Regions from separate parts of the Streptomyces sp. NPDC093510 genome, predicted to be linked through region 1. Evidence: riboswitches for the same ligand, from Rfam matches in the RefSeq annotation. Region 1 holds a riboswitch; each other region holds the start of a gene.
What was found. A riboswitch is a leader RNA that binds a small molecule or an ion and turns the genes downstream of it on or off. The one in region 1 is predicted to bind thiamine pyrophosphate.
Positions count from the first base shown of each region.

Region 2: linked by a shared signal. The riboswitch ahead of AB0N81_RS30910 (thiamine ABC transporter substrate-binding protein) and the one ahead of thiO (glycine oxidase ThiO) in region 1 are both predicted to bind thiamine pyrophosphate.
Region 3: linked by a shared signal. The riboswitch ahead of thiC (phosphomethylpyrimidine synthase ThiC) and the one ahead of thiO (glycine oxidase ThiO) in region 1 are both predicted to bind thiamine pyrophosphate.

Region 1 covers NZ_JBFBEE010000004.1:47,002-54,498, reverse strand. Annotated here, with positions in the region: gene thiE (thiamine phosphate synthase) at 1-103, opposite strand, end outside; gene AB0N81_RS07310 (Rv2175c family DNA-binding protein) at 180-545, opposite strand; gene AB0N81_RS07305 (FAD-dependent oxidoreductase) at 598-1,761, opposite strand; TPP riboswitch at 1,963-2,076, shown strand; gene thiO (glycine oxidase ThiO) at 2,074-3,282, shown strand; gene thiS (sulfur carrier protein ThiS) at 3,279-3,491, shown strand; gene AB0N81_RS07290 (thiazole synthase) at 3,498-4,292, shown strand; gene pknB (Stk1 family PASTA domain-containing Ser/Thr kinase) at 4,478-6,445, shown strand; gene AB0N81_RS07280 (deoxyribonuclease IV) at 6,517-7,401, shown strand; gene AB0N81_RS07275 (sulfite oxidase-like oxidoreductase) at 7,426-7,497, opposite strand, start outside.
Region 2 covers NZ_JBFBEE010000022.1:106,051-113,547, reverse strand. Annotated here, with positions in the region: gene frr (ribosome recycling factor) at 1-468, shown strand, start outside; gene AB0N81_RS30920 (phosphatidate cytidylyltransferase) at 506-1,615, shown strand; gene rlmN (23S rRNA (adenine(2503)-C(2))-methyltransferase RlmN) at 1,708-2,814, shown strand; TPP riboswitch at 2,859-2,975, shown strand; gene AB0N81_RS30910 (thiamine ABC transporter substrate-binding protein) at 3,052-4,164, shown strand; gene AB0N81_RS30905 (iron ABC transporter permease) at 4,221-5,831, shown strand; gene AB0N81_RS30900 (ABC transporter ATP-binding protein) at 5,831-6,859, shown strand; gene AB0N81_RS30895 (maleylpyruvate isomerase family mycothiol-dependent enzyme) at 7,021-7,497, shown strand, end outside.
Region 3 covers NZ_JBFBEE010000015.1:48,805-56,301, forward strand. Annotated here, with positions in the region: gene AB0N81_RS24375 (hypothetical protein) at 41-934, shown strand; gene AB0N81_RS24380 (DUF4234 domain-containing protein) at 1,586-2,272, shown strand; gene thiC (phosphomethylpyrimidine synthase ThiC) at 2,350-4,149, opposite strand; TPP riboswitch at 4,142-4,297, opposite strand; gene AB0N81_RS24390 (YibE/F family protein) at 4,369-5,790, shown strand; gene AB0N81_RS24395 (SsgA family sporulation/cell division regulator) at 5,935-6,372, opposite strand; gene AB0N81_RS24400 (helix-turn-helix domain-containing protein) at 6,474-7,265, opposite strand; gene AB0N81_RS24405 (DUF5326 family protein) at 7,446-7,497, opposite strand, start outside.

The DNA of each region.
Region 1 (7,497 bases):
GGACGGCGTCGAGGAACTCGGGGAGATCCCCCTGGCGCTTGCGGGCGTCCGTGCACAGATAGAGCCGGGCGTCGGCGAGCCGGTCGCGGTGGTCGGCGGCCATGGAGAAGTCCCCCCGTTGTCGCGTTTTCGAGTTTTCGCGTTTTCGAGTTTTTCGCGTTTTCGATGGTGCGGTCAGGTCAAACAGCCAGCGCCTGGGCGCGGCGCTTCACCTCCGTGCCGCGATTCTCGCTCAGTGCCTGCGCGGGCGTACCGGGCAGGGTCGGGTCGGGGGTGAAGAGCCACTCGAGCATCTCTTCGTCGGAGAAGCCGTCGTCCCTCAGGAGCGTCAAGGTGCCGACCAGGCCCTTGACGACCTTGTCGCCGTCGATGAAGGCGGCGGGCACCTGGAGCGCCCGGTTCTCCCCACGGCGTACGGCGATCAGCTGGCCCTCCTTGACCAGCTGGCGCACACGGGTCACCTCGACATCGAGCATTTCCGCGATGTCGGGGAGGTGCAGCCAGTCGGGGACGAGAGCATCAGTCTTTGCGTCAATCTCGGTCACATGGTCAAGCGTATCCCTGGCCGGTGACACGCACCGGACGGCGCCCGTCCGGCTACAGCGCCGCCTTCTTCAGCGGGACCGACGGGTCCGCCGTCAGGCCCGCGTCCAGCCGGGTGCCCGACTCGATCAGCCTGCGGCCCTGGGCCAGGTCCCTGGGGCGGCCCACCGCGAGGACCGCGACGAGGGCGCCGTCCCGCAGCCAGCACACCGACCAGGCCACGCCCGTCGGGTCGCCGCGCCACACCAGCTCGTCCGCGGAGGCGTGGTGGCCCGCGTACTGCACGAAGCGGCCGAACTGCTCCGACCAGAAGTACGGCACCGGGTCGTACGCCGCCGGTGTCTCGCCGATGATGTTCGCCGCCACCGTGCGCGGGCCCTGCAGCGCGTTGTCCCAGTGGTGCACGAGAAGACGCTCGCCGTACCTTCCCGAAGGGAAGGAGGAGCAGTCGCCGACCGCGTACACGTCGGGGGCGGAGGCCCGCAGGCCGTCGTCGGTCACGACCTCCCGGTGGATTCCCAGCTCGATGTCGGAGCCGGCGAGCCAGGCCGTCGCGGGCCGCGCCCCGATGCCGACGACGACGGCGCCCGCGGGCAGCCGGGTCCCGTCGGACAGGACGACCTCGCCCGGTTCGACGCGCTCCACGCGCGCGTGGGTGCGCAGGACCGCCCCGGAGTCCGCGTACCAGCCCGTCATGGGGACCGCGACCTCTTCGGGCAGCGCCCCGGCGAGCGGCCGTGCGGCGGCCTCGACCACGGTGACGGAACAGCCCGCCTCGCGCGCGGCGGTCGCGAACTCCGCGCCGATCCAGCCCGCGCCGACGACCACGACGTCCTGCTGCCGGGCGAGGACCGGGCGCAGCCGCTCGGCGTCGTCCAGGGTGCGCAGGAGGTGCACGCCGGGGACGCCCTCGGTGCCGGGCAGCCGGATCGGTTCGGCGCCGGTCGCGACGACCAGGACGTCGTACGCGAGGGAGCCCTCGGCGGTGTCCAGCGCGTGGTCGGCGGGGCGCACGCCGGTGACCTCGCGGCCCAGGACCAGCTCGATGCCGAGCGCCTCGAAGTCGATGTCGAAGGCGGAGCCCTCCGCCTTGCCGAGCAGCACCGCCTTGGACAGCGGAGGCCTGTCGTACGGCTGGTGCGGCTCCGCCCCGACGAGGGTGACCGTTCCGGTGAACCCTTGTTCGCGCAGGGCCACCGCGGTCTGCACCCCGGCCATTCCGGCGCCGACGATGACGACGCGCCGCTCCGCCTGCCGCTGTTTCCCGCTCTGCCTCTGCTGGTCGCTCACCCGATCACTGTAGGACGGCCGCGGGGAGCGGCTTCAGGTGCGGGCGGGGAGATCTCTGACACACCGTCACTGCCCGCACCCGGACAGCTCCCCTACTGCCACGCGGAGCGACGGGCTAGGCTGACGGTGCAGAGCACTCGCGGGAGCCCGGACGCACCGGGCTGAGAGGGAGGCTGGGACGGCCTCCGACCGTACGAACCTGATCCGGGTCATGCCGGCGAAGGGAGGGGCTGGACGCCCATGCATCCACGTACGACAGCACCATCCGCCGCCTCTGACGTCCTCGTCGTGGGAGGCGGCGTCATCGGCCTGGTCACGGCCTGGCGGGCCGCCCAGCGCGGGCTCTCCGTCGCGCTCGTCGACCCCGAGCCGGGCGGCGGCGCCGCGCAGGTCGCGGCGGGCATGCTGGCCGCCGTCACCGAACTGCACTACGGCGAGCAGACGCTGCTCGGCCTCAACGTCGAATCCGCCCGCCGCTATCCCGCCTTCGCCGCCGAGCTGACCGAGGCGAGCGGGCAGGACCTCGGCTATCGCGCGTGCGGCACGCTCGCCGTCGCGCTCGACTCCGACGACCGCGCCCACCTGCGCGAACTCCACGCGCTGCAACGCCGTTCGGGGCTCGAATCGGAGTGGCTGAGCGGCCGCGAGTGCCGCCGCCTGGAGCCGATGCTCGCTCCGGGGGTACGCGGCGGGCTGCGGGTCGACGGCGACCACCAGGTCGACCCGCGCCGGCTCGCGGCGGCACTCGTGGTGGCCTGCGAGCGGGCCGGTGTGGCCGTCCACCGCGGCTGGGCGGAGCGCCTCTCGGTCGCGGACGACCGGGCGCGCGGCGTCGTCCTCGCCGACGGCACCGAGCTGAGCGCGGACCTGACTGTGCTGGCGGCGGGCAGTCTCAGCGGGCGTCTCGGAGGCGTCCCGGACGACGTCGTGCCGCCCGTGCGGCCCGTCAAGGGCCAGGTGCTGCGGCTGACGGTGCCGAAGGCGTACGCGCCGTTCCTGAGCCGCACCGTGCGGGCCGTGGTGCGCGGCAGCCACCTCTACCTCGTACCGCGCGAGAACGGCGAGCTCGTCGTCGGCGCGACCAGCGAGGAGCTCGGCTGGGACACGACGGTGACCGCGGGCGGCGTGTACGAACTGCTGCGGGACGCGCACGAACTCGTCCCCGGCATCACGGAGCTGCCGCTGACCGAGACCTGCGCCGGCCTGCGCCCCGGCTCGCCGGACAACGCGCCGCTGCTCGGCCCGACGCGCCTCGCCGGGCTCCACCTGGCCACCGGGCACCACCGCAACGGCGTCCTGCTGACGCCTCTCACAGGTGACGTCATGGCGCACGCCCTGACCACCGGTGAACTGCCGGACGAGGCGCTCCCGTTCACCCCGCTCCGCTTCGCCGAGCCCTCCCCCGTACCCCCTCCCGCCACGCCGCACTTCACGGAGCAGCACGCATGAGCACGCCCTTCGCCGTTTCCGTCAACGGGGAGGCACGCGACGTGGCCTCGGGCACCACGCTCGAAGCCGTCGTGGCCACCCTCTCCTCGGCGCACTCCGGTGTCGCCGCCGCCGTCAACGAAACCGTCGTCCCGCGCGCGCAGTGGCCCGCCACGACGCTCGCCGAGGGCGACCGCGTCGAAATACTCACCGCCGTCCAGGGAGGCTGAACCACCATGGCAGACGACCCCTTCGTCATCGGCGGGCTCACCCTCTCCTCGCGCCTGATCATGGGCACGGGAGGGGCGCCCAGCCTCGACGTCCTGGAGCGGTCCCTCGTCGCGTCCGGCACGGAGCTGACCACCGTCGCGATGCGCCGCCTCGACCCGGGCGTGCAGGGCTCCGTGCTCTCCGTCCTGGACCGGCTCGGCATCCGTGTCCTGCCCAACACGGCGGGCTGCTTCACGGCGGGCGAGGCCGTCCTGACCGCCCGGCTCGCGCGGGAGGCGCTCGGCACGGACCTGGTGAAGCTGGAGGTGATCGCCGACGAGCGCACCCTGCTGCCCGATCCGGTCGAGCTCCTGGACGCCGCCGAGACCTTGGTGGACGACGGTTTCACCGTCCTGCCGTACACGAACGACGACCCGGTGCTCGCGCGGAAGCTGGAGGACGTGGGCTGCGCGGCGATCATGCCGCTCGGCTCGCCCATCGGCTCCGGGCTCGGCATCCGCAATCCGCACAACTTCCAGCTGATCGTGGAGCACGCGCGCGTGCCGGTGATCCTCGACGCGGGCGCGGGCACGGCGTCCGACGCGGTGATCGCGATGGAGCTGGGGTGCGCGGGTGTGATGCTCGCCTCCGCGGTGACGCGGGCGCAGGAGCCGGTCCTGATGGCCGAGGCCATGCGGCACGGCGTCGAGGCCGGGCGGCTCGCGCGCCGGGCCGGGCGTATCCCGCGGCGGCACTTCGCCGAGGCGTCCTCTCCTGCGGAGGGTATGGCGCGGCTCGATCCGGAGCGGCCCGCGTTCTGACACCCTCGCCGTGCCAGGGAGGGTCTGTTCGTTCGCGGCTGCCCGCCAGTGGGGGCTTGTCGCGCGGTTCCCCGCGCCCCTGACGGGGCGCCCCGGCCCGTCGCCTGTCACAGCTCGGCTGCAGTCCGGCCGCGGGGAGGACCGGCCGGGACGAGGTGTCGGTGGCGGCTCGTAGACTCCCCTGCGTGGACACGACCCTTCAGGACCCGCTCGTCGGGCAGCTGCTCGACAGCCGTTACCGCATCGACGGGCGCGTCGCGGTCGGCGGGATGGCCACGGTCTACCGGGCCGTGGACACCCGCCTCGACCGCGTGCTCGCGCTCAAGGTGATGCACCCGACGCTGGCGGCCGACGCCTCCTTCGTGGACCGTTTCATCCGCGAGGCCAAATCGGTGGCCCGCCTCTCCCATCCGAACGTGGTCGGTGTCTTCGACCAGGGCACGGACGGGTCGTACGTCTACCTCGCGATGGAGTACGTCGCGGGCTGCACCCTGCGCGACGTCCTGCGCGAGCGCGGCGCCCTCCAGCCGCGGGCCGCGCTCGACATCCTGGAGCCGGTCCTCGCCGCGCTCGGCGCCGCGCACCGCGCCGGCTTCGTGCACCGCGACATGAAGCCCGAGAACGTCCTCATAGGGGACGACGGCCGGGTAAAGGTCGCCGACTTCGGGCTCGTCCGCGCGGTGGACACCGTCACGAACACGACGGGCACCGTCCTCGGCACCGTCTCCTACCTCGCCCCCGAGCAGATCGAGCACGGCACGGCGGACACCCGCGTGGACGTGTACGCGTGCGGGGTCGTGCTCTACGAAATGCTGACCGGCGCCAAGCCGCACTCCGGGGACTCCCCCGCCCAGGTCCTCTACCAGCACCTCAACGAAGACGTGCCGCCCCCGTCGGCGGCCGTCCCCGGGCTCCCCTTCGCGCTCGACGAGCTGGTCGCCTCCGCCACCGCGCGCACCCCCGACATCCGCCCGTACGACGCCGTGGCGCTCCTCGCCCAGCTCAGGGAGGCGCGCGCCGCCCTGACCGAGGAGCAGCTCGACGCGGTGCCGCCGCAGGCGCGCGCGGCGGAGCACGAGGGCCGCGACATCTCCGCGGACCGCACGAGCGTGATCCCGCGCGCGGCCCGCTCCGTCCAGCTCCCGCTGCCCGCCGAGGGCGAGCGGAGCGGCGAGGACGCGCTGAACCGCACCAGCGTCCTGGCGACCCCGCCGCCCGGTCCGCCCGGCCCTCCCGCCCCCGGCCGCGGCTCCCGCAGGCGGTTCGATCCGCGCCGCCGCACCATCGCGGTCATAGCGGGCGTCCTGCTGGTCCTGGGCATCGGCACGGGCGTCTGGTACATCAACTCGGGCCAGTTCACGGAGGTCCCGCCGATCCTGGCGAAGACCGAGGCGCAGGCGAAGCAGCGGCTCGACGAGGCCGGGCTCGATGTGAAGGGCGTCGAGCGCAAGTACAGCGACACGGACAAGCGCGGCACGGTCATGGACAGCGACCCCGCGGCGGGCGACCGCATCCGGCAGAACGACGGGGTGACGCTGATCATCTCGCTTGGCCCGGAGACCGTGAAGGTCCCGGACGTGAAGAACCTCCCGCTGGCCACGGCGAAGAAGGAGCTCAAGGGCGCCGGGCTCGCGCCGGGCATGGTGACCAAGAAGTTCAGCGAGAGCATCGACAAGGGCTCCGTGCTCAGCACGGACCCGCGGGCCGGCTTCACCCGCAAGGCGGGTTCGGCCGTCGCCCTGGTCGTCAGCAAGGGCCGTCCGGTCGAGGTCCCCGACGTGACGGGCGAGTCCCAGGCCGACGCCACCGAAGACCTGGAGGAGGCCGGGCTCAAGGTCGAGATCGCCCCGGAGCGGGTCCACTCCGACGAGGACAAGGGCGACGTCGTCAAGCAGTTGCCCGCCCGGGACGAGACGGTCGCGGAGGGTGACACGGTCAAGCTGACGATCTCCAAGGGCCCGCCGATGGTCGAGGTCCCGGACGTCACCGGCATGAGCGTCGACGAGGCCAGGGACGAGCTGGAGGGCGCGGGCTTCGAGGTCGACGAGGACCGCGGCCTGCTGGGCATCTTCGGGGACACCGTGAAGAAGCAGTCGGTGGACGGCGGCGACAAGGCGCCGAAGAACTCGACGATCACCATCACGATCCGCTGAGCCGGGGCCGGGCCCGTCGCCCGGTCCCGACCGTTCGGGAGCATCCGCGCGCGCGTGCCACCCTTGACGTCGTGAGCAGCAACAAGTCCCCCAACGCAGTGTCCCGCAATCCCGTAGGCGGCCATGTCCCGGTGGCCGGCGGACTCGCCTCCGTCGGCCTCTCGTACGCCCGTGACCTCGGCGCCGAGACCGTCCAGGTCTTCGTCGCCAACCCGCGCGGCTGGGCGACCCCGCCCGGCAACCCGAAGCAGGACGAGGCGTTCCGCGCGGCCTGTGCCGCCGAGAACATCCCGGCGTACGTCCACGCGCCCTACCTCATCAACTTCGGCTCGCACACCGAGGCGACCGTCGAGAAGTCCGTGGAGTCCCTGCGCCACTCGCTGCGCAGGGCCCGCGCGATCGGCGCGCTCGGCGTCGTCGTGCACACCGGCTCGGCGACCGGTGGCCGGGACCGCGCGGTCGCCCTGAAGCAGGTGCGCGACCGGATGCTGCCTCTCCTCGACGAGCTGACGCACGACGACGACCCGTTCCTGCTCCTGGAGTCGACCGCGGGCCAGGGCGCCTCGCTCTGCTCCCGCACCTGGGACTTCGGCCCGTACTTCGAGGCGCTCGACTCCCACCCCAAGCTGGGCATCTGCCTGGACACCTGCCACATCTACGCGGCGGGCCACGACCTGGCGGGCCCCGGCGGCATGAAGCAGACCCTGGACCTCCTCGTGGACACGGTCGGCGAGGGCCGTCTGAAGCTCGTGCACGCCAACGACTCCAAGGACGTCGTCGGCGCCCACAAGGACCGCCACGAGAACATCGGCACCGGCCACATCGGCGAGGAGCCGTTCCGCGAGCTGATGCTGCACCCGGCCACCGAGGGCGTGCCGCTGGTCATCGAGACGCCCGGCGGCAAGGAGGGGCACGCGGCGGACGTGGCCCGGCTGAAGGCGCTCAGGGGCCTGTAGCGACGCGGTGGACGGTGCGCCGGGCTAGAACTCGGGGCCGTCCCCGGGCTCCTCCTGGTACGAGTAGCGCTGCTCCTGCCAGGGGTCGCCGAGGTT
Region 2 (7,497 bases), on a different contig from region 1:
CGTGCGCACCCGGCGATGTTCAACAAGATCGTGGCTGACTACTACGGCGCACTGACGCCGATCAACCAGCTGGCCTCGTTCTCGGTGCCCGAGCCGCGGATGGCCGTGGTGACCCCGTTCGACAAGAGCGCGCTGCGCAACATCGAGCAGGCGATCCGGGACTCCGACCTCGGCGTCAACCCGAGCAACGACGGCAACATCATCCGGGTGACCTTCCCGGAGCTCACCCAGGACCGCCGCAAGGAGTTCATCAAGGTCGCCAAGACCAAGGCCGAGGACTCCAAGATCTCGATCCGGTCGATCCGTCGCAAGGCCAAGGAGGCCCTCGACAAGGCGATCAAGGACGGGGACATCGGCGAGGACGAGGGCCGTCGCGGTGAGAAGGAGCTCGACGACACCACCGCGAAGTACGTCACCCAGGTGGACGAGCTGCTCAAGCACAAGGAAGCCGAGCTGCTCGAAGTCTGAGCCGAGGCTCGAGTCCGAGGAATCAGGGAACCCATCCGTGAACGACTCTTCCTGGGGGGCGCCGCCCAGAGCCGGGTATTGGGGGCCGCCCGACCAGGGGCCCGGCCAGGGGGCGACCCCGCCAGGTCCCGCGTACGATGCGCAGGACGCGCTGTTTCCGTCTGAGACGCAGCCCATGCCCATCGTGCCCGACGTACCCGTGAACGGCGGAGACCAGGACGACGACCGGGGGGCCACTCGGATGGGCGGCCCCCTGTTCCGTGACGAGCCTCCGCAGGAGCCCATGCCCAGCGCACCACAGCCGAAGCCCGCCCCGGCGGCACCGCAGAAGAAGAGCGCGGGACGGGATCTCGGGGCGGCCATAGGGGTGGGCGTGGGCCTCGGCGCGGTGATCGTCGCGTCGCTGTTCGTCGTGAAGGCCGCCTTCGTCGGCGTCATAGCGGTCGCCGTCGTCGTCGGCCTCTGGGAGCTCACCTCCCGCCTGGAGGAGCGCAAGGGCATCAAGGCGCCGCTCGTGCCGCTCGCGGTGGGCGGGGCGGCGATGGTCGTCGCCGGGTACGTCCGCGGGCCCGAGGGCGCGTGGGTCGCGATGGCGCTCACCGCGCTCGCCGTGCTGGTCTGGCGGATGACCGAGCCGCCCGAGGGCTATCTGAAGGACGTCACGGCGGGTGTCTTCGCCGCCTTCTACGTGCCGTTCCTCGCGACGTTCGTGGCGCTGATGCTGGCCGCGGACGACGGTCCTCAGCGGGTGCTCACCTTCCTGCTCCTGACCGTGGTCAGCGACACCGGTGCGTACGCGATCGGCTGGCGCTTCGGCAAGCACAAGCTGGCGCCGCGCATCAGCCCCGGCAAGACCCGCGAGGGCCTGGTCGGTGCCGTCACCTTCGCGATGGCCGCGGGCGCGCTGTGCCTGCACTTCCTGATCGACGGCGGCGAGTGGTGGCAGGGGCTGCTGATCGGCCTCGCGGTCGCGGCGAGCGCCACGCTCGGTGACCTCGGCGAGTCGATGATCAAGCGGGACCTCGGCATCAAGGACATGGGCACGCTGCTGCCCGGCCACGGCGGCATCATGGACCGCCTGGACTCGCTCCTGCCGACGGCGCCGGTGGTGTGGCTGCTGCTCGTGGTCTTCGTCGGCTCTGGTTGACACCAGGTCTGACCTGCGTAGATGTGCGTGAGGGGTTCGTTGTCCACAGGGCGGCGAGCCCCTTGTCGTATGTCTGCGACACTGGAAGGACCATGCCTGTACCCGGAGAACTCACTTTCGTCGCGCCCCGCGGTGCCAAGAAGCCCCCGCGGCATCTCGCCGACCTCACGCCCGCCGAGCGCAAGGAAGCCGTCGCCGCCATCGGCGAGAAGCCGTTCCGTGCCAAGCAGCTCTCGCAGCACTACTTCGCGCGGTACGCGCACGACCCGGCCGAGTGGACCGACATCCCCGCCGGTGCGCGCGACAAGCTCCGCGAGGCGCTGCTGCCCGACCTGATGTCCGTGGTGCGGCACATCAGCTGTGACGACGACACGACCCGTAAGACGCTGTGGCGCCTCTTCGACGGGACGCTCGTCGAGTCGGTGCTGATGCGGTATCCGGACCGGGTCACCATGTGCATCAGCTCGCAGGCCGGGTGCGGCATGAACTGCCCCTTCTGCGCCACGGGACAGGCCGGCCTCGACCGGAACCTGTCGACCGGCGAGATCGTGCACCAGATCGTCGACGGCATGCGGGCGCTCAGGGACGGCGAGATCCCGGGCGGGCCCGCCCGGCTGTCGAACATCGTCTTCATGGGCATGGGTGAGCCGCTCGCCAACTACAAGCGCGTGACCGGCGCCATCCGCCGGCTCACCGACCCGGAGCCGGACGGGCTCGGCCTCTCGCAGCGCGGGATCACGGTGTCGACGGTGGGGCTCGTGCCCGCCATCCACCGGTTCTCCGACGAGGGCTTCAAGTGCCGCCTGGCCATCTCGCTGCACGCGCCGGACGACGAGCTGCGTGACACGCTCGTCCCCGTCAACACGCGGTGGAAGGTGCGGGAGGTGCTCGACGCGGGCTGGGAGTACGCGGCCAAGTCCGGCCGCCGCCTCTCCATCGAGTACGCGCTGATCCGGGACATCAACGACCAGGCGTGGCGCGGTGACCGGCTCGGCCGGCTGCTCAAGGGCAAGCCGGTGCACGTGAACCTGATTCCGCTGAACCCGACGCCGGGCTCCAAATGGACGGCGTCGCGGCCCGAGGACGAGAAGGCGTTCGTGGAGGCCATCGCCGCCCATGGTGTGCCGGTCACGATCCGGGACACCCGTGGTCAGGAGATCGACGGAGCGTGCGGCCAGCTCGCCGCGGCCGAGAGGTAGTCTGGCGGACGTACGCCCTTGTAGGAGGGCGTGCACACATCTGCATATTCCGACAGGGGAGCGCCACAGCGCTGAGAGTGCGGCACCTTGGACAGGTGGGCCGCAGACCCTCTGAACCTCGCCCAGGTCATTCTGGGTAGGAAGTTCGGGCATCACTCAAGCTGTAGCGCCCTGCCCGCGTGCCGTCGGCGCGCGGGCAGGGCCGCGTCTCTTCCTGGTCACCCAGGAGGAAAACCAGTGAGCACCACCAAGTCAGTGAGCACCAGGGGCACCACCAAGAAGGTTTCGTTCACCGCCGTGGCGGTCGGCGTCGGGCTCGTCGCGGTCTCCGCGTGCGGCAGCTCCGACAGTGATTCCGGAGGGTCCGACTCCAAGAGCGTGACCCTCGTCAGCCACGACTCCTTCAACGTCTCCAAGGACGTGCTGAAGGACTTCGAGAAGCGCTCCGGCTACAAGGTCAAGGTCCTCAAGGACGGTGACGCGGGCGCCGCCGTGAACAAGGCGATCCTCTCCAAGGACAACCCGCAGGGCGACGTCTTCTTCGGCGTCGACAACACTCTCCTCTCGCGGGCGCTCGACAACGGCCTCTTCCAGTCGTACGAGGTCAAGGGCTCGGAGAAGATCAAGCCGGAGTTCCGGGTCGACCAGGGCAAGCACCGGGTCACGCCCGTCGACAGCGGTGACATCTGCGTCAACTACGACAAGAAGTACTTCGCCGACAAGAAGCTCGCGCCGCCGAAGTCGTTCGAGGACCTGACCGAGCCCGCGTACAAGAACCTCCTCGTCACCGAGAACGCCTCGACCTCCTCTCCCGGCCTCGGTTTCCTGCTCGGCACCGCCGCGAAGTACGGCGACAAGGGCTGGGAGAGCTACTGGAAGAAGCTCAAGGCCAACGGCGTGAAGGTCGTCGACGGCTGGGAGCAGGCCTACAACGAGGAGTTCTCCGGGTCCGCCGGCGGCAAGAAGGCCAAGGGCGACCGGCCGCTCGTCGTCTCCTACGCCTCCTCGCCGCCCGTAGAGGTCCTCTACGGAGAGCCGCAGCCGAAGAAGGCCCCGACCGGCGTCGCGACCGGCACCTGCTTCCGCCAGGTCGAGTACGCGGGCCTGCTCAGCAACGCGAAGAACGAGAAGGGCGGCAAGGCGCTCCTCGACTTCCTCGCGGGCAAGGAGTTCCAGGCGGACATGCCGCTGAACATGTTCGTGAACCCGGTGCGCGAGGGCATCGAGCTGCCCGAGCTGTTCACCGAGCACGGTGTGACGGTCGACAAGCCGCAAACCATGGACCCGAAGAAGATCGCCGACAATCGCGAGCCGTGGATCAAGTCGTGGACCTCGCTCGTACTGAAGTAACGAAGTCACGCTCCCGCGCGGGGTCCGGCCGGGGAAGCGCGGCGCGGCTCGGTCTGATGGTCGCGCCCGTCGCGTTCTTCGCGCTCTTCTTCGCCTATCCGGTCTCGGCGATCGTCGCGCGCGGGCTGCACATCGGCGGGACCTGGCAGTTCGGGCGCATCACGGACGTGCTCGGGCAGTCCGACATCCGGCACGTGCTGTGGTTCACCACCTGGCAGGCGCTCGCGTCGACCGCGCTCACGCTGCTCATCGCGCTCCCCGGCGCGTACGTCTTCGCGCGCTTCGAGTTCCCGGGCAAGGGCGTGCTGCGGGCCGTCGTCACCGTGCCGTTCGTGCTGCCGACGGTCGTCGTCGGGACGGCCTTCCTCGCGCTGATCGGGCGGGGCGGGCTCTTCGACGAGCTGTGGGGCGTGCGCCTGGACACCACTGTGTGGGCGATCCTGCTCGCGCACGTGTTCTTCAACTACGCGGTCGTCGTACGGACCGTCGGCGGGCTCTGGTCGCAGCTCGACCCGCGGCAGGAGGAGGCCGCGCGGATGCTCGGCGCCTCGCGCTGGACGGCGTGGCGGACGGTGACGCTGCCCGCGCTCGGCCCGGCGGTGGCCGCCGCGGCGCTCATGGTCTTCCTCTTCACCTTCACGTCCTTCGGCGTCGTGCAGATCCTCGGCGGACCCGCGTACTCCACGCTCGAAGTGGAGGTCTACCGGCAGACCGCGCAACTGCTCGACCTGCCGACTGCCGCGGTCCTGACCCTCGTGCAGTTCGCCGCGGTGGGACTGATCCTCGCCGTCCACGCGTGGACGGCGAGGCGGCGCGAGAGCACGCTGAAGCTCGTCGACGCCTCGGCGGTGGCGCGCAAACCGCGCGGCGCCGGGCAGCGGACGCTGCTCGGGCTCGTCATCGCGACGGTCGCTCTGCTGATACTGCTGCCGCTCGGGGTGCTGATCCAGCGGTCGTTCGACGGCCCCGACGGCTTCGGGATCACGTACTACAAGGAGCTGACCTCGGCGGACGGCGGCGCCTTCCTCGTGCCGCCGATCGAGGCGGTCTGGAACTCGCTGGAGTACGCGGTCGTGGCCACGGCCATCGCCGTGCTGATCGGCGGGCTCGCGGCCGCCGCCCTCACCCGGCGCGCCGGCCGTCTCGTGCGCGGCTTCGACGCGCTGCTCATGCTGCCGCTCGGGGTGTCCGCGGTGACCGTGGGCTTCGGCTTCCTGATCACCCTCGACAAGCCGCCGCTCGATCTGCGCTCGTCGTGGATTTTGGTGCCGCTCGCCCAGGCGCTGGTCGGCGTGCCCTTCGTCGTACGCACGATGCTGCCCGTCCTGCGCGCGGTGGACGGACGGCTGCGCGAGGCGGCGGCCGTGCTCGGGGCGTCGCCGCTTCGGGCCTGGCGGGAGGTGGATCTGCCGATGGTGCGCCGGGCGCTGCTGATCGCCGCCGGGTTCGCGTTCGCCGTGTCCCTTGGCGAGTTCGGGGCGACCGTCTTCATCGCGCGGCCCGACAACCCGACGCTGCCGGTCGCCGTGGCGCGGCTGCTCGGCCGCGCCGGCGACCTCAACTACGGGCAGGCGATGGCCCTCTCGACGATTCTGATGGTGGTGTGCGCGGTGTCTCTGCTGCTGCTGGAACGCGTCCGGACCGAGCGCACCACGGGGGAGTTCTGATGACGGACGCCTTGCTGAGTCTGCGGGACGCGACGGTACGGTTCGGGGCGCGGGCAGTGCTCGACGCCGTCGACCTCGACGTCGCTGAGCACGAGATCGTCTGTGTGCTCGGGCCGAGCGGCAGCGGCAAGTCGACGCTGCTGCGGGCGGTCGCCGGACTCCAGGGGCTCGACGCGGGGCAGGTGCTCCTCGGCGGGCACGACCAGCGCGGGGTGCCCGCGCACAAGCGGGGCGTCGGCCTGATGTTCCAGGACCATCAGCTCTTCCCGCAGCGCGATGTGGCGGGCAACGTGGCCTTCGGCCTCCGCATGCACGGCGCGTCGCGGGGCGAACAGGCCGACCGCGTCGCCGAGTTGCTGGAGCTCGTGGGCCTCCCGAAGGCGCAGCGGCGCGCGGTGGCGTCGCTGTCGGGTGGGGAGCAGCAGCGGGTGGCGCTGGCGCGGGCACTCGCGCCGCGGCCCCGGCTCCTGATGCTGGACGAGCCGCTCGGGCAGCTCGACCGCTCGCTGCGGGAACGCCTGGTCGTCGAACTCAGGGAACTCTTCGACGAGTTGGGTACGACCGTGCTGGCCGTCACGCACGATCAGGGTGAGGCCTTCGCGCTCGCCGACCGCGTCGTCGTCATGCGGGACGGGCGGATCGCGCAGTCCGGCACGCCCCTCGAGGTGTGGCAGCACCCCGTGGACGAGTTCGTGGCGCGCTTCCTCGGCTTCGACAACATCGTCCGGGCGACCGTGGCGGGCGAGACCGCCGACACGGTCTGGGGCAAGATTCCCGTGCCCGCGGGCGCCCCGTCCGGACAGCGGCAGATCCTGGTGCGGCCCGCCGGTGTCCGGCTCGTCCGCGCCGACGAAGGGCTGCCGTGCGCGGTGACGGCGCGCACCTTCCGCGGCACGCACGTCGCGGTGCATCTCCAGCCGAAGGAGGGGCCGCGCCTGGAGGCGGCGTGCGCGTTGCGCCGGGCGCCTGAGGTGGGGGAGACGGTGGGTGTCGCGTTCGACGCGGAGGACGTGGTGGTCCTCGGCTGAGGGCCGGTGGCCACGGGTCGGCCCCGTAGGAGCGCGGGTGCGGCCGAGATGCGGGTGACGGGAGCGGTCGAAATGCTGGTGACGGGCGCGGCCGGAATGCGGGTGACGGGAGCGGTCGAAATGCGGGTGACCTGCCCGAGGATTCGCTCTACTGTCCGACCATGACGACACTCAGTCACGAGCGGTACTGCGCCGAAGTCACCCGGCAGATCGACCTCTTGCGCACCACGGTGACCGGCGCGGACCTCTCGGCCACCGTGCCCACCTGCCCCGACTGGACACTGGGCGAGCTCGTACGGCACACGGGCGGCGCGGTGCGCTGGAGCGAGCGCCTGGTCGCGACGCGTGCCGAGAAGAACATCCCGGAAGAGGACATTCCGGAGGCCACAGGGCCCCGGGGCGACGACCCGGCCGCGCTCGACGCCTGGCTGGCCCGGACCGCCGAACTCGGCACGAAGACGTTCCGCGCCGCGGGCGCCGACGCCCCGGTGTGGTCCTGGTCCGGCGATCACCGCGCCGGGTTCTGGGCGCGGCGCATGACCCACGAGCTGGTGGTCCACCGCGCGGACGCGGCCATCGCCGCCGGTGTCGTGTACGAGGTCGAGCCAGATGTCGCCGTGGACGCGATCGACGAATGG
Region 3 (7,497 bases), on a different contig from region 1:
TCGCAGCCATGCGAGCCTCAGCCCTACGGAGCATCGGGGGATGCACATGAACAGCGCTCCACACCTGCTCAATGAGGACCGCCCCGAATACGAGCGGATCCTTGATGAGGCGCTGCGCACCGCACCTGACCGTCCTGAACTCGCCGCCGTGGGCCAGCGGCTCAACACCGAACAACTGCGCACCATGGCCCTGAACGCGACAGCACTGATCACGGCCGCAGCCGCGGCCGAGTACGCGCACTACGTGCAGGTTCGCGAGGAGTTGCGCGAACCTCGACCGTCGTCCACGTCGATCCGCGAAGGGAATGGACAGAGCGCCGCGGAGTCGGGCTCCGGCGGCGTCAGCCTCGCCACCACGATGGGCGAGGTCGCCGAACCAGCGGCAGCGGGAGCCGGGGCGATCGCCGTCGTCGCGGTCCTCGCACCCGTCCTCGCGGGGACGGCCGCCGCGATATTCCTGCTCGTCGGTTACATCCTGAAGATGCTCAACCCCGAGCCCGCCTTCGCGGACACCCTGCTCACCGCGGGGTGGCTGTTCGGCGCGCTCACCGCCGGGGGCATCCTGGTCGCCGCGGTCGGTCTGCTTCTGACCGCCCTGCGCAACGGCTCCACCTCGCTCCAGGCAGGACTGCACGGCGAACAGCACGAGGAGGTGTCCCGCGCCAGGGAAGACTGGGGCCGGGCGCTCCTCGAGCGGGGCGTCGTCCCGTTCCTGCGGGAGGCTCTGAGGGAACCGGGCGGGGCCCCCGCGGCCCGCACGCCGTCGGCGAACGCGGGTGGTTCCGGGGCACACGGCCGTATGCCCCAACTCGGCTATCACAGGCCGGGGTTCAGCAGCCCGGACGGCGGTCCCACCGCGGGGCCGCGTCCGAGCTTCTCGAGCCCCGACTTCTCGAGCCCCGATTTCGGCGGCCCCGACCACAAGCCGGAGTAGCGGCACCGGGGCTGGGCCGGGCGGGGCCAGGCCATGGGGCTCAACACCGCCTCGACGCGCCGCTGCCGGCGAGCGGCGGCGCAAGCCGGAGGCGTACCGACAGGTGGGTGGGACCGACACGTCCGCGACCGCCTTGTCCACACGGACGGGGCCACCCACGACGACAACCGAGAAACAGGGCACGCGCGAGAGCAGGGCAGTGCCCGGCCGAAAGCCGGCACACGGCCTTGCTCCCGCGCGAAGGCGCGACATCCCCGAAGGCCCGACGACCCGAAATCCCGTAGGCGTGACGCCGGACGGCCCGAGCGGGTCGGTCTCTGAGCCCCGGGTGCAGGATCTTTGGCGATCAGTGCCCATTCCCACTGCCATCTACACGTCGAACTGGCACTCCCATGCGCCGCCGCAAGCCAATCCGGTAGCCCTCTGTCTGACCCACCACAGGACTGCTCAGCAAATTGGGCAGCCCCCGAATAACAGAGCCGCACAACAGGGTCTTTTGCACCGCGCCAGGCATACGCTGGGCAAAGAGAGTGCGATCGCTGGACGTGCTGAGGACGGGCAACCCGTCTCCGTGGGATTGAGCCGCTGATGTCTCCCCAGAAGAAGATCACACCCGACACCGACGAGGGCTGATCAAAACTGGGGGCCCACATGGAACAGATCCAAGCAGTGCAGCAAGTTGACCGCTACGTGCACGAGAGGCGCTCGACGGACCAGATATTCGTCGGGTGGGGCATCTACTTCTTTCTTCTGTCGTGGGTGACGCTAGGAATCTATGGAGTCGTGCTGTTCTATCGCCGACTCAACCGTGCTGACCTCTTCAGAGGTCGCCGCATGCACTACTACAATGCGGTCATCGATGCCTCAAAGCAGTACGCCGAGGAGCATGGCCAGTACGGTCCCAGCCAAGATGAGCTGGACGACCTGCAGCGCTTCGTAAAAGAACGTTTCGAGGACGAGCACAAACCGATCAAAGCTGGACTCTCGCTCTTCCTGTCCTTCATCACGCTAGGGATCTACGGCTACATCGCCGTCTATCGGTCGATGCGCTTCTGGTGGCAGATCCAGCTCACGGAACAGGACTTCGACGACAAGCTCAGCGTCGCCTGGGTAAAGCTCGGGATTGTCCGGTACCCACTGACCTTCAAACCCGTCCAGATCCTGAACCGCAGTTTCGGTATGCACTTCCTCCTCTCGTTCGTCACGTTCGGGATCTACGGCATCGTGTGGGACTACCGACTTCACACCGACCCCGAGAAGCTCTACCCCGAGGTGCACTCCACCGAGGACGCCGTCCTCAACGCCCTGCGGGTCGCCGAACCGGTCCTCCCTCACTAGACATCCGCTGCTGTTCGCCGCACGAGGAAGCGCCGCCCCGGAAGTCGAAATCTCCCGGAACGGCGCTTACCTGCTCGTCAGTCCGCCAACGGCAGGTACACCCGATTACCGCTCGCCGCGAACTCCTTCGACTTCTGCTCCATGCCCGCCGCGATCTCCTCCGAGTCCAGATCACCGCCGTGCTGTCGACGGATGTCCTGCGAGATCTTCATGCTGCAGAACTTCGGCCCGCACATCGAGCAGAAGTGCGCCGTCTTCGCGGGCTCGGCCGGCAGCGTCTCGTCGTGGAACTCCCGTGCCGTGACCGGGTCGAGCGCCAGGTTGAACTGGTCCTCCCAGCGGAACTCGAAGCGTGCGTCCGAGAGCGCGTCGTCCCAGTCCTGTGCGCCCGGGTGCCCCTTGGCGAGGTCCGCCGCGTGCGCCGCGATCTTGTACGTGATGACACCGGTCTTCACGTCGTCGCGGTTGGGCAGACCCAGGTGCTCCTTGGGCGTGACGTAGCAGAGCATGGCCGTGCCCCACCAGCCGATCATCGCGGCGCCGATGCCGGAGGTGATGTGGTCGTAGGCGGGGGCGATGTCGGTGGTCAGCGGGCCGAGCGTGTAGAACGGCGCCTCCTCGCAGATCTCCTGCTGGAGGTCGATGTTCTCCTTGATCTTGTGCATCGGGACGTGACCGGGGCCCTCGATCATCGTCTGTACGTTGTGACGCTTGGCGATCGTGTTGAGTTCCCCGAGCGTCCTCAACTCGGCGAACTGCGCTTCGTCGTTGGCGTCCGCGATCGAACCGGGCCGCAGGCCGTCGCCGAGCGAGTACGTCACGTCGTACGCCGCGAGGATCTCGCAGAGCTCCTCGAAGTGCTCGTAGAGGAAGCTCTCCTTGTGGTGCGCGAGACACCAGGCGGCCATGATCGAACCGCCGCGCGAGACGATGCCGGTCTTGCGGCGCGCGGTGAGCGGGACGTACGGGAGGCGCACTCCCGCGTGGACCGTCATGTAGTCCACGCCCTGTTCGGCCTGCTCGATGACCGTGTCCTTGTAGATCTCCCAGGTCAGCTCCTCAGCCTTGCCGTCGACCTTCTCCAGGGCCTGGTAGAGGGGGACGGTGCCGATCGGGACGGGGGAGTTGCGCAGGACCCACTCGCGGGTGGTGTGGATGTTGCGGCCGGTGGACAGGTCCATGACCGTGTCCGCGCCCCACTGGGTCGCCCAGGTCATCTTGTCCACCTCCTCCTCGATGGAGGAAGTGACCGCGGAGTTGCCGATGTTGGCGTTCACCTTCACCAGGAACTTCTTGCCGATGATCATCGGCTCGATCTCCGGGTGGTTCACGTTGGCGGGGATCACCGCACGGCCCGCGGCGACCTCCGCCCGCACGATCTCGGGGTCCATGTTCTCGCGGATCCCGATGAACTCCATCTCGGGCGTGATCTCGCCGCGGCGGGCGTACGCGAGCTGCGTCACCGCCTGCCCCGCGCGGCCGCGGCGCGGCTGGCGGGGACGGCCGGGGAAGACCGCGTCCAGGTTCTTGAGCCCGCCGCGCGGCGAGGTGTGCTTGATGCCGTCGTCCTCGGGACGGGGCGGACGGCCCACGTACTCCTCGGTGTCGCCGCGGGCGATGATCCAGTTCTCCCGCAGCGGCGGCAGGCCGCGGCGTACGTCGGTCTCGGCCGACGGGTCGGTGTACGGGCCCGAAGTGTCGTACAGGGTGACGGCCTTGCCGTTGGTGAGGTGCACCTGGCGGACCGGCACGCGCAGGTCGGGGCGTGAACCCTCGACATACGCCTTGTGCCAGCCGATGGACTTCCCGGCCCCGTCAGCTGCGGTGGTGCTGTCGTCGCTGCTGGAGGCAGGCGTGCGTGCGTCCGATGTGGTCATGAGACCTACTCCCTACGCCGGCATTACCCGGTAACAGGTTCGGCGGTCGACGCAGCGGATCCCGTACGGTTCGTGCACTCCTGGTGCAGTTTCGTACGGAGGTCAGCGCCCTCTCAGCCCGGTGCTCCGAGCTCCCGCGATTGCAAAGGTGGCTCCACGCTAGCGTCATGTCGGCCGCGCTGAACAGAGGGCCCCCTCCGTTCTTGCGATGATCGGGCAGTGACCACCACAGAGCCGCCGCCCCCGCCGCCCTCGCAGCCGCCTGCCTCCGGGACGCCTCCGGAGGGGCACGGACACGGACATTCCCACAGCCACGGACCGGCCGCGCCCGTCTCCGAACACCTGCGCAAGGTCATCGCCGCGGTGCTGATTCCCTTCGCCACCGCGGTCGTCGTGGGGCTCGTGGTGCTCTGGCCCGGCGGCACACCCTCGCACGAGCGGACCGGTGTCGGTTTCGACCGGCAGACGCAGTCGGCCAAGGTGACGAAGGTGCAGGAGCTGCCCTGCAAGGACCTCAGCCCCTCGCAGCCCCCGCCGAACGGTGACACGTCCACCGCCGAGGGCCAGTCCGCCCAGTCCCGGGCCGCGGGCACCTGCAAGAAGGCGACGATCGAGGTGAGCAGCGGCAAGGACAGGGGCCGCACCTTCGTCGAGATCATCCAGCCGGACTCGCCCCGGCAACTGCGCCAGGGCCAAGAGGTGGTGGTCGCCTACGAGCCCAAGGCGCCCGAGGGGCTGCAGTACTCGGTCACCGATGTGAACCGAAAGATCCCGATGGCGCTGCTCGCCGGCATCTTCGCGCTCGCCGTCGTCGTGGTGGGACGGCTGCGCGGTGTGATGGCCCTGGTCGCGCTCGCCATCAGCTTCATGGTGCTCACGTTCTTCATCCTGCCGGCCATCCTTCAGGGCTCGAACCCGCTGGTCGTGGCGGTGATCGGGGCGAGCGCCATCATGCTGATCGCGCTCTATCTCTGCCATGGCCTCACCGCCCGCACCTCGGTCGCGGTACTCGGCACGCTCATCTCCCTCCTCCTCATCGGCCTGCTCGGCTCGCTCTTCATCGGCTGGGCCGCGCTCACCGGCAACACGGACGACAACACAGGCCTCATTCATGGCCTGTACCCGTCCATCGACATGAGCGGCCTGCTGCTCGCGGGCGTCATCATCGGCTCGCTCGGCGTCCTCGACGACGTGACCGTCACCCAGACCTCGGCGGTCTGGGAGCTGCATCAGGCCAATCCGACGATGGGCTGGCGTGGCCTGTACCGCGCGGGCATCCGCATCGGCCGCGACCACATCGCCTCGGTCGTCAACACCCTCGTCCTCGCCTACGCGGGTGCCGCACTGCCCCTGTTGCTGCTCTTCTCGATCGCGCAGTCCAGCGTGGGCACGGTCGCCAACAGCGAGTTGGTCGCCGAGGAGATCGTGCGCACTCTGATCGGCTCGATCGGTCTGGTCGCCTCTGTCCCGGTGACGACCGCGCTGGCCGCCCTGGTCGTTTCGGCGGACCGCACCCCCGCGGGCGGAGCGGGTGCCGTCGCCGGTTCGGGAGCTGCCGTCGGCTCAGGAGCTTCCGCCGGTGGCACCGGGAGCGGGGCTCGCTCCTTGCGGGGCGGTACGGGGCGACGCCGCAAGCGGTGACCGCGGCGGGGTGCCGCCCGTACGGACCACCACCGGCGCATCGCCGATGTACGGGCGGTGCACGAGCGGTGCGCTACCGGCCCGCCACCGGTCCCCTGAAATGCACCAAAATGCCTTCGCCGCACCTCCGTTGACGCCGGTAGGTCAGCCCGCGTTCTGCTCCTCGGCGAGGATGCGGTCGAGCGCCTCGTCGAGATGCGCCTCGAAGTCAGCGAGCGCCCGCTCCTGCCCGAGCGGCACCAACTTGTCCGTACGGTCGAGGAAGGCGAGCAGTGGCGGAATGCCCACCCGGAACAGCGCCCGGTCCCCGCCGACCTGCAGCCTGATCAGAGCCTCGTCGAACAGGTCGGGGCCGGTGGGCTCGACGCGGACATCACCGTCCCCGCACGGCCTACCCACCCCGTCGATCAGCAGCTCCCGCCCGAACGCCCAGGTCACCGGCGTGTCCCCCGGGAGATGGAACGTCAGCCGCACGGCATAGGGATCACCGATCTCGTAGCGCAGCTCCACCGGGATACGGAACGACAGCTCCTCGGAAACGAGGAAGCTCATCATGACCTCTGCCTGCACCGTCTCGCCCATCCGCCCTACCCCGTCACTTATCCCTCGGAGGCCAGGAACCAACTCCCCAGCACCTCTGGCATCTTGCTTAACGTGCCCAGCAGATCACAAGGAGTGAGTTTTCAGATGCTGATAGAGAAAGCGAGTGTTCCTAGTAGCTTTCCGATCTCCCGTTGCAACTGACGGGCAGCGGGCAGCAGCCGGTCTGCTTGGCTGGAGGGAACAGAAATGGCCATGGTCGCCGCGGTGTCACCGGCTGTGATCGGAATCGCCGCGCAGACCGTCCCGAGTGCGTACTCCTGACGCTCCACGACGGGACGCATCCGCTCCATCGAGTCGAGCCGCCGCATGAACGTGCGGTCGTCCCGGACCGAATAGCGCGTGATCGACTGGACCGGATAGCGGTCGAGGTGGTCCTGTCGGGCCTCGTCGTCGAGCTGGCCGAGGAGACACTGGCCGATCGCGTGGGCATGTCCCGTCTCCCGGAAATCCGCCCACTCCTCGACGGCGGGATTGCCGGGGGTGTCCGCGACGGCCACGAGTTCGATCTCGCCCTCGCGGTAGACGGCGAAGTAGACGGGGACGCCGAGGGTGTCGCGCCAGTGCGCCAGGGAATCGTCGATCCTTCCGCGTCGGCTCTGCTGTGCTCCGCTGCTGCTCAGCCGCTCGGCGGCCTCGCCGAGCACGAACAATCCTCTCTCCCTGCGCAGATAACCCTCGTGGGTCAGAGTCCGCAGCAAGTGATACGCGGTGGGGAGCGCGAGCCCCGCCTCACGTGCCAACTGCTTGGCGGGGGCGCCGCTTTGGTGTGAGGCGGCGGCCTCCAGCAGGCGCATCGCTCGCTGCACAGAGCCGATGAGGGTCGGCCCGGTGGAGTCGTCAACCGGTGAGGTGGTGCTTTCGACCGCGGCCAAGGTTCACTCCCGAAGGGCGTGGAGGGTCCTCCCGTACGGAGTATCTGGAGAGGGGCGGTGCGCGTGCGCCCGTCCGCGGGGATCGACCCCCACGTCGGATTCCGGACTCTAATCCTCGGTCATCGCCCTATGCCGCCCCACCGGGAAACTTCCCCCTGCCGGGGGAACCGTTGGCGAAAGTCACCAGTCGGCGCGCGACGAAGAGGAGCCGGATATGAACTTCCGTACGACA